One region of the Kitasatospora sp. NPDC058162 genome, then DNA from elsewhere that is predicted to be linked to it. Evidence: riboswitches for the same ligand, from Rfam matches in the RefSeq annotation. Region 1 holds a riboswitch; each other region holds the start of a gene.
The links. Region 1 has a riboswitch for cyclic di-AMP ahead of ACFVXG_RS06325 (transglycosylase family protein). Riboswitches for the same ligand answer to the same signal wherever they lie in the genome.
Positions count from the first base shown of each region.

Region 2: it holds a riboswitch for cyclic di-AMP, as region 1 does, so the genes downstream of both, ACFVXG_RS07215 (transglycosylase family protein) here and ACFVXG_RS06325 (transglycosylase family protein) in region 1, are expected to answer to the same signal.
Region 3: it holds a riboswitch for cyclic di-AMP, as region 1 does, so the genes downstream of both, ACFVXG_RS44580 (M23 family metallopeptidase) here and ACFVXG_RS06325 (transglycosylase family protein) in region 1, are expected to answer to the same signal.

Region 1 covers NZ_JBHVUS010000002.1:640,773-644,035, reverse strand. The annotation lists gene ACFVXG_RS06330 (hypothetical protein) at 1-662, shown strand, start outside; cyclic di-AMP (ydaO/yuaA leader) riboswitch at 1,141-1,311, shown strand; gene ACFVXG_RS06325 (transglycosylase family protein) at 1,319-2,581, shown strand; gene ACFVXG_RS06320 (hypothetical protein) at 2,788-2,988, shown strand; gene ACFVXG_RS06315 (LacI family DNA-binding transcriptional regulator) at 3,119-3,263, opposite strand, start outside.
Region 2 covers NZ_JBHVUS010000003.1:180,772-184,034, forward strand. The annotation lists gene eno (phosphopyruvate hydratase) at 1-491, opposite strand, end outside; gene ACFVXG_RS07215 (transglycosylase family protein) at 775-1,575, opposite strand; cyclic di-AMP (ydaO/yuaA leader) riboswitch at 1,577-1,747, opposite strand; gene ACFVXG_RS07220 (cytochrome P450) at 1,958-3,263, opposite strand, start outside.
Region 3 covers NZ_JBHVUS010000060.1:10,974-14,236, forward strand. The annotation lists gene ACFVXG_RS44570 (alpha/beta fold hydrolase) at 1-608, opposite strand, end outside; gene ACFVXG_RS44575 (YiaA/YiaB family inner membrane protein) at 738-1,028, opposite strand; cyclic di-AMP (ydaO/yuaA leader) riboswitch at 1,225-1,383, shown strand; gene ACFVXG_RS44580 (M23 family metallopeptidase) at 1,396-2,244, shown strand; gene ACFVXG_RS44585 (hypothetical protein) at 2,310-3,263, opposite strand, start outside.

The DNA.
Region 1 (3,263 bases):
CGGCCGCCGAGGCCGGACTGCCGACGCCCGTCGTGGTGCCGCTGGTCCCGGGCCCGCACGACTTCCTGACCGGACTTCACGCCCTCGCCGCCGAGTACGGCGCGACCGTCACCGACGCCCTGGGCCCGCACCCGCTGCTCGCCGAGGCCGTCCACGTCCGGCTGTCCGAGGCCGGGCTGGCCCGGGCCGACCGGGCCCGGCTGTTCGCCATCGCGACCGCCGCGGACGGCGTGGTCCTGACCACCGTCGGCGGCGAGGACGCGGCCGCCGCGGCCGGGATCACCGGCGTACTGCTGGCCGCCCGGCTGGCCGTCCCGGTCGTCGCCGCCGCGCTCGACGTGCCCGGCTCGGTCGCCGCGGCCGTCAACCACCTCAAGGAGACCGGCTCCGAGCGCCCGGCACTGGCCCCGCTCGTCATCGGCCCTGAGGCGGACTCCGAACTGCTCGCCACGGCCGCCGAGGAGACCGGCTGCCCGTCGGCGGCGCCGCTCGGCGCCTACCCGACCGTCGGCCAGCTGATCGCCTCCACCTACCTGGCCGCGCTGCCGACGCCGACGGCGGAGGAGCTCGCCGAGGCCGAGGCGGAGGCCGCCGCCACCGGCGGGGCCGGGGAGGGCTCCCGCCGCGCCCACGCGGCCGCCGAAGGGCCCGTGGAGGGCTGACACAGGCCGGTCGTACCCCCGCCGGCCACCGCCGGCGGACCCGCACCACCCAAGGGCCCGGAACGACTTCGTTCCGGGCCCTTTCGACGTGTTCTGATTCGCCCCACTGCAGAACTAAAGGGAGCTAAGCGGGCAATGCCATGCAATGTCCGTTTCCGGCACATTTGTCGATGAAGGGCCGGCGCATTGCCCGGCGCTCGATTCACTGCCGCTCCCCCCGGCTCACCGGCGCACCCCTGTTGCACTCCAACGCTCCGTCATCTCGTTTCTGAGGCGGAGCCAGTTGCAAGAATCCGCCGCGATATTGCTGGAAAACGATCATTTCCGATCATGAATTTCGCGCCATTTGGAGTTTCTCACTAAACCGTGATGTGCATCACAGGTATTTGCAGTTTGAACTTAAGTCTGCTTAACGTGCTCCCCGTTCGTGACCACACGGACCCAGTTCATCCGCGACGCCGAGTCCTGCCGTCGGATGTCCTGGCAAGCGCGAAAACGCATCACGGCAGGAGCGGGGGAACCACAGGTAAGCCGCCCCGGACCGATTTCCGAAACGGTCCAGGGCTAGGGGTGAAGCCGCGCCCACAGCGCGGCCGGGCAACTCCAGCCCGAATCCGACAGCTCACCTCGCAGGCGTGGGAGAGGACCGCGTCTTCATGCTGCCTTCCAACGGCAACCGCCTGTCCAGCCGCACCCGTCGCGTGATCGCCGCCCTCGGCGTCGCGGGCGTCGGCCTCACCATCCCCTGCCTGACCACCGGCACCGCGAACGCCGCCCCCGTCTCCACCTGGGACAAGGTCGCCCAGTGCGAGAGCAGCGGCGACTGGAGCATCAACACCGGCAACGGCTTCTACGGCGGCCTCCAGTTCACCTCCAGCACCTGGGCGGCCTTCGGCGGCAACGCCTACGCCCCGCAGGCCAACCAGGCCACCAAGGACCAGCAGATCGCCGTCGCCGAGAAGGTCCTCGCCTCGCAGGGCCCCGGCGCCTGGCCGGTCTGCTCCGTCCAGGCCGGGCTGACCAAGGGCGGCGCCGCCGCCTCCGTCGACACCTCGGCCGGCTCCGCGGCCGCCAAGCCCGCCGCCAAGCCCGCCCAGACCGGCACCCCGGCCGCGAAGCCCGCCAAGCCGGCCGCGCCCGCGCAGGACCAGGCGCAGGCCTCCGGCGACTCCGCCAACAGCACCTGGGCCAAGAAGCAGCAGGCCCAGGCCCAGGCCGCCGGCTACACCGTGGTCGACGGCGACTGGCTGTCCTCGATCGCCGACAAGCACAACGTCCAGGGCGGCTGGCAGCGGCTGTACGAGCTCAACCGCAGCACCCTCACCGAGGGCCCGGACACCATCTACCCGGGCGAGCAGCTGACCTTCGGTGACGACGCCTCGGCCCAGGCCGACCAGTCCGCCACCAAGTCCGGCTCGGACTTCACCTGGTTCAACCGCTCGCAGAAGGCCGGTCAGGCCTCGAACGGCGGTGCCGTGAACGCCAAGCCGGCCGCCCAGAAGCCCGCGTCGAAGCCGGCCGCCCAGGCGCAGACCCCGGCCGCGGCCCCGGCCGCCTCCGGCAGCATGGCCGCCGCGGTCTCCTTCGCCGAGTCGAAGGTCGGCCAGGCGTACGTCTACGGCGGCACCGGCAACGGCGGTTGGGACTGCTCCGGCCTGACCCAGGCCGCGCTGCGCGCCGCGGGCATCAACATCCCGCGCGTCGCCGCCGACCAGGCCGCCGCCAGCACCCACGTGTCGCTGGACAGCCTGCAGCCGGGCGACCTGCTGTTCTGGTCGAACAACGGCCAGGACTCCGGCGTCTACCACGTCGGCATCTACGTCGGCAACGGCCAGTACGTCGAGGCCGCCAACCCGAGCGTGGGCGTCCGCCTGCAGACCGTCGCCAACTGGGCCCCGGACTTCGCCGGCCGGGTCTGACGTATCTGAGTAACCGCGAACAGCTGACGCCGAAGCCCCGGGAAGAGCTCGCTCGCTCCTCCCGGGGCTCCGGCGTACCCGCGGGAAGTACCCACGCGACGCACCCGCGCGACGCGCCGCCGCCGGAAGCCGAACGCCCGGATTCCGCATGGTCAAACTCCGGCCCGCGGGGCATGCTGCTGCTCTGCACCCGAGGAGGAGTCACCATGGCCCAGGTCACCATCACCCTCGACGCGAACCTCGCGATCGACGCGATGCTGCTCTCCGGCACCAAGAACCCGCAGGACGCCGTCGAACTGGTCGTGCGCGACTACCTGGCCCGCGGCCGCCGCACCGAGACCCGGACCGGCGAAGCGGCCGACGGCCACCGGGTCTCCACCGACCGCCCGGCCGCCCAGGAGGGCTGACCGCCCGCCGGCCGCGCGACCGCCCGAGAAGGCCGAGCCGGCCGCGGGAGCCGAAGGGCCACCACACGCCGACGGGCCCCGGAGAGCAACCGCCCTCCGGGGCCCGTCAGTTGGCCCGGTCCGCCCGGCCTCAGCGCGCGCAGGCCCCGGTGGAGCCCCGCATCACCAGCTCCGGCTGGAACATGAACTCCCCGCGCTGGGCGGAGTTCCCGCCGACCTCCTCCAGCAGCGCGTCCACCGCCGCCGTCGCCATCGCCTCGACCGGCTGGCGGATC
Region 2 (3,263 bases), on a different contig from region 1:
TCCTGGATGTCGACGTTGGAGTCCGCGTGCGAGCCGCCGTTGAGGATGTTCATCATCGGGACCGGCAGGACGTGGGCGTTCGGGCCGCCCAGGTAGCGGAACAGCGGCAGGTCGCTGGCCTCGGAGGCGGCGTGCGCGACGGCCAGCGAGACGCCCAGGATGGCGTTGGCGCCGAGCGAGGACTTGTCCGGGGTGGCGTCCAGGTCGAGCATGGCCTGGTCGATCAGGCGCTGCTCGGTGGCGTCGTAGCCGACCAGCTCCGGGCCGATCTGCTCGATGACGGCGAGGACGGCCTTCTCCACGCCCTTGCCGAAGTAGCGGTTCTTGTCGCCGTCGCGCAGCTCAAGCGCCTCGAAGGCGCCGGTCGAGGCACCCGACGGAACAGCGGCACGACCCGTGCTGCCGTCGTCGAGGCCGACCTCGACCTCTACCGTGGGGTTGCCGCGGGAGTCGAGGATTTCACGGGCTACGACGACATCGATGGACGGCACGAAGCATCTCCTTGCGGAAGCAGGGTCCGGCTGGCGGTGGTGCTGTCAGGCCGGACGATTGCGGAGTCGTTACGACCAGAGCCTAACCGCCCGGGCTCCCGGGACCACGTCGGCCTCGACTCCGTCTCAGCGTGTGGCCCTGCTACCCACCGGTAGTTCACCTGCTCGTCCCGGCCCGTCCCACCGGGGCGGGCCGGGACGAGGACGGGTCCGGACGGACGCGGAGGACGCGGACGGAGGGGGCCGCCGGGCGCGGCCCCCTCCGTGTCCGCCGTGGAACGGCTCAGCCGAGGTGCAGGACCTGGCCGGGCATGATCAGGTTCGGGTTGCCGCCGACCGTGCCGCGGTTGCCGTCGTACAGCGCCTGCCAACCACCGGACACGCCCTGGGTGGTGGCGATGCCCGACAGGGTGTCGCCGTCCCGGACGGTGTAGTCGTGGCCGGTCGTGGCGGCGGCCGGGGCCTGGGCGGCCCGCGGGGCGGCGTGCTTCGGGGTGTACTGCTGGGCCGACTGGTCGACCGGCTTCTCGGCCGTCTTCGGCGCGGCGTGCTTCGGCGCGTACTGCTGGACCGGCTGCGGCTGGGCGGGCTTCGCGGCGGCCTTGGGGGTCTGCTGCTTGGGCGCCTGCTTCTGCGCCTGCTGCTTCTGGACCTGCTGCTTCTGCGGCTTGGCGTCCGAGGAGGCGTCCACGTCGGCCGGGGCGCCGCCCTTGCTCAGGCCGGCCTTCAGGGAGCAGACCGGCCAGGCGCCGGGGCCCTGCGAGGCGAGGACCTTCTCGGCGACCGAGATCTGCTGCGCCCGGCTGGCCTGGTTGGCCTGCGCCGCGAACGCGGTGCCGCCGTACGCCTTCCAGGTGCTGGAGGTGAACTGCAGGCCGCCGTAGAAGCCGTTGCCGGTGTTGATGCCCCAGTCGCCGCCGCTCTCGCACTGGGCGACCGAGTCCCAGGCGGAGGCCGGGGCGGCGGAGGCGCCGGTGGCGGAGAGGAGCGGCAGTGCGAGTCCGACGCCGGCCACACCGGCGACGGCGATGGCCTTCTCGGCCTGGGTGCGACGGCGATGACGGCCAGATCCAACGAACAGCATGAAGGTCCCTCTCCGCACGCCTGCGAGGTGAGCTGTCGGGTTCGGACCGGGAGGTGGCCCGGCCGCCGTGTGCGGAAACGCTTCCGCTCGGGCGGCTTCACCCCAAGCCGTGGAGGAACGGCAACAAACCTGGTTCCCCCGCCCCTGCCCAGGGTTCTGGTCGGTTTCCCGTGACGCGGCGGGCAGGATTCGGCGTCCCGCGCACGAGGTCCGCAGCTGCGAACTCCAGGGAGACTAGACAGATCCTCAGACCAATCACAAGCTCATATCACCGACATCACACAAAAATTACGGCCCGTGTTCGGTCGCCTACCAACGGCGGGTCTTTGTCCGGTTTGATGGGTGTTCATACCGCCCTCCGGGCCGGATTTGCGACGTCACGTCAGCGTGTCGGCGGCTCAGGACGGCTGTGCGGCGACCGGCTCTCCGGACTGAATTCGACCGGAAGTTCGCGCAATCCGCGCATGATCAGGCCACCTCGCCAGCGCAGATTCTCCGGGGTTTCGGCCAGCCGGAGATCGGGCAGTCGGGAAAGCAACGTGGCCAGCGCGGACCGCCCTTCGAGCCGGGCCAGCGGGGCGCCGATGCAGTAGTGGATGCCGTGCCCGAACCCCAGGTGGGGATTGTCGCTCCGGGCCAGGTCCAGGGTGTTCTCGTCCGAGAACCGGGCCGGGTCGCGGTCCGCCGCCGCCAGCACCACCAGCACCGGGTCGCCGACCGGGATGTCCACCCCGCCGATGGTCAGCGGGCGGGTCGCGAACCGCCAGGTCGCCAGCTCCACCGGCCCGTCGTAGCGCAGGAGTTCCTCGATCCCGGTCTCCAGCAGCGCGGTCTCGCCGCGGGCCACCGACTCCTGCAGCAGCGCCCGCTGACCGGGATTGCGCAGCAGCGCGTACGTCCCGTTGCCGATCAGGTTCACCGTCGTCTCGAACCCGGCGAAGAGGAGGATGAAGGCCATCGCGGCGGCCTCGTTCTCGGTCAGGTGCTCACCGTGGTCGCTCGCCCGGATCAGGCCGGAGATCAGGTCGTCCCCGAGGTCCGCCCGCTTGCGGTGGATCAGCTCCAGCAGGTACGCGCGGATCTGCTTCACCGCCCGCCCCACACCGCCGCGTTGGCCGCCACCCTGGCCCGGCTTCGTGTGTCGCAGCATCATCCCGGCCCAGTCCCGGAAGTCGTCCTGGTCCTCGGCCGGCACGCCCAACATGTCGCAGATCGCGTAGATGGGGAGCGGGAACGCGAACTCGTGGATCAGGTCCGCCGACCCGCGCTGCGCGAAGCCGTCGATCAGCCGGTCGGTCAACTGCTGCACCCGCGGCTCGAACTCGGCCACCCTGCGCGGGGTGAACGCCTTCGACACCAGGCGGCGCAGCCGGGTGTGGTCCGGCGGGTCGATGTTCAGCAGGTGGGTCATCAGGTCCGCCTGCCGCTCCCCCGGGATGCCCACCCGGCCGGTGCGGTGCGCCTGCTCGCTGTGGTGCGCCGGGTTCTTCGACAGCCGGCCGTCCGCGAGCGCCTGCCGGGCGTCCGCGTACCTCGTCACCAACCAGGCCTCCACCCCGCTCGGCAGCTTGGTGCGGTGCACCGGGGCGTGCTCGCGCAGCCAGGCGTAGGCCGGGTACGGGTCGGCGGCGAACTCCCAGGTGAAGAGCTGCGGATCGGGCTGGGCGGCGGACGGGGCGCCGTCGGGC
Region 3 (3,263 bases), on a different contig from region 1:
GCGGAGTCGCCGGTGACGTGGCCGCGGGTGGCGGTCCGGCGGCCGGGGGTGCGCAGGGCGGCGACCAGTCCGTCGACGTAGCCGTCGAGGTCGGCGGGGCGGGGGCCGGGGAAGGCCATCTTGCGCAGGTAGTAGCCCCAGACGCCGGGCCACCGGACCATGGCGGCGCCCATGACGACCATGACGCCCTGCATGAGGGCGTTGGCCCGGTATTCGACGAAGGCGTCGATCAGGGCGATACCGGCGACCCGCTGGGGTGCGTCGCCGGCGACCTTGACCACGGTGGCCCCGGTGTAGGACTGCCCGACCAGGACGGCCCGTTGGATGCCGAGGTGGTCGAGCAGGGCCAGGACGTCGGTGGCGACGGCGGCGGGGCTGTAGTCGTCCCAGACGATCGAGGACTCGCCGAAGCCGCGCACGTCCATGGTGATGACCCGGTGGCCGGCGGCGGTGAGCAGCGGGTGCAGGTGCCGGTAGGCGCGGCGGGAGTCGAGCATCCCGGGGAGCAGGACGACGGGGGTGCCGTCGCCCTGCCGGGTGTCGTCGTACGCGAGCCGGCCGCCGGGGACGTCGAGGTACTGGGTGCTCGGGGTGGTGGTGCCGTTCATGGTGGGCCTCCGCTGGCTCGGTCGTTGCTGCCGATAGCCATAAAGCTAAGGCTAATAGCCTTAGCCGTCAAGCGCCCCGTCCGAACCGGCCGCCGGCGGCAGCAGTGCCGACCGTCCAAGTCCTCCCGTTCAGACTCCCTCGGCCCTGAACGGGTCGTGCTCGCTGAGCAGCTTCTCCAGCCGGGCCTGGTCGACCCGGGCGACGGTGTCCGAGGACTCCTGCCGGTCCCGGACCACCTTGGCCAGCGTGAACGAGGAGGTGACGGTGTAGAGGAGGCCGATCCCCAGGAAGGCCCGGGTCCAGCCGCCGACGGGCAGGTAGGCGATCCCGGCCGCGAGGGCGGTGCCGGAGATGGCGAAGGAGAGGACGGCCTGGACGAAGTACGCCGCCGTGGTCCGTGACTGCATCGGTGCGCTCATGGCGCCAGGATGCGGTGGGGCGGTCGGGTCGCACATGAGTAGGAGTACTCAGATGAGCCAGGTGGTCGAGGGGTCGTTCGTTGACGTCCGATCACCTGCTCCACAGCCGTCCCGGGCGGATGGCTTGGAATCAGAGCGTCCTAGGATTAACGTTTGATAACGCAGCGCGGTCGTCAACGCCGTACCCAGACGGCACCGTGCGCCGTCGCCTAATCCCGCCGACCGGCCTCCGGGCAGGTCAGGGAGCCGGGGAACCACGTTCCTTGGGGTGAATCGGCGGGGCTCCGGCCCGGCCGTAGGAGACCTTCCTGCTCCGAACCCGTCAGCTAACCCGGTAGGCGCGAAGGAAGGAAAGGAGCGCGCCTCCGTGGCGTCGACGCACACTCCGGCACACCCGGCCGGCCCCGCAGCCGGTACCCAGCTCCTCGACCACCCCGGCCCGGACGGCCCAGAGTCCTTCGCTCCGGAGGACTTCGCCCCGGAGGCCGAGGCCAACCGCCACCGGATGCCGCGTCAGACCCGCGGAGCCTCCCCGCTGCTCGGCGTCACCGCCGTCGCCGCCACCTTGGGTGCCACCGGCTTCGCCTCCGCGACCCCGGCCGCCGCGCCCGCCATCGAGACCCCGGACGAGGCGCCGGTCGCCCTGGCCGCCGACCCCGGCCTCGCGCTCGCCGCCCGCATCCAGCAGCAGGCCGACAGCCAGCGCACCGCCGCCGAGGAGGGCGCCCGGGTGCAGGCCGCCCAGGAGGCCGAGGCCAAGGCCGCCGCCAAGGAGGCGGAGGCCAAGCGCGCCGCCGAGGAGGCCGAGCGGGCCAAGGCCGCCGCCCTCACCCTGCCGGTGAAGGACTACAACCTCTCCGCCCACTACGGCCAGAGCGCCCGCTACTGGGCCCACCTGCACACCGGCCTGGACTTCGCCGCCGACACCGGCACCGCGGTCCACGCGGTCGGCCAGGGCACCATCACCTCGGCCGGCTGGTCCGGCTCGTACGGCTACCGGATCGTCGAGACCCTGCCCGACGGCACCGAGATCTGGTACTGCCACCTCTCCTCGATCATCCAGGGCTCCGGCAAGGTCACCTCCGGCCAGCAGATCGGCAAGGTCGGCGCGACCGGCAACGTCACCGGCCCGCACCTGCACCTGGAGGTCCGCCCCGGCGGCGGCGCCCCGGTCGACCCGGAGACCTGGCTCCAGCAGCACGGCCTCAACCCGTAAGCACCGCCGAAGACCGTACGGAAGGGCCCCGGGCGCGTCGCCCGGGGCCCTTCCGCGTCATCGGCTCACTCCGCCGGCTGCTCCGCCGAAGCTTCCGGCTCCGCCGCCGCAGCCGCAGCCGTCGCAGCCGCCGACTCCACCGACTCCGCCGACTCCGCCGCGGGCAGCTGCGCCAGATAGGCGTCGATCTCGGCCGCCCCCGGCTCCGGCGCGAGCTCCGGGAACTCCTCCACCAGCAGCCGCGCCAGCCCGGGCACCGTCCAGTCGCCGAGCAGGTCGAGCGCCGCCTCGGCCGCCGCCGCCTCGAACTCCTCGAAGCCCCCGGCCAGTTCGTCCGGCATCGGGCGCCCCAGCGCGTTCAACTCGGCCAGGTTGCGGTAGCTGCGCCGCATCAGGCCGTGCTCCAGCAGCCGCCGCGCGCCGTCGGTGGCCATGCCGACGGACAGCACCCGGCCCGGCCCCCAGCCCTGCTCGTCCGGTTCGTCCAGCCAGCCGGTCGGCCCCAGCGCCCCGTACCAGGCCAGCCGCTCCTCCTCATCGAGCCCGGCGAAGCCGGTCAGCCAGTCCCGGACGGCCGCGGGGTCCGTCACGTCCACCCCGTGGGCGTGCAGCAGCACCGCGTACAGCCGGGGCCAGGTCACCAGGTCGGCGCGGCGCAGCAGCCCGACCGCGACCTCGCCCTGCCACTCGGCCTCGGCGTGCAGCCGCTCCTGGCGCTTGGCGTTGAGCCGCTTCGCGGCCCGCTGGTGGTCGACCAGCAGCCGTACGGCCGCGCCGTAGGCGAACGGGTCCTCCTCCGGCGCGGGTTGGACGTAGAGGTGGAGCCGCTCGTACAGCAGGTGCTCCACCGCGTCGGAGGTCAGTTCGGGCCAGCCGTCGTGCATCCTGCCCTCGCCCAGCTCCAGTAGCGCCAGCACCGTGCGCAGCGGCGCTTCGGCCACCGGCGCGCGGTCCTGCCCGGCCGCCCAGGCGAGCAGGTCGGCGGCCCTGGTGCGCGGGGCGAGCCGCAGGTCTTCGTC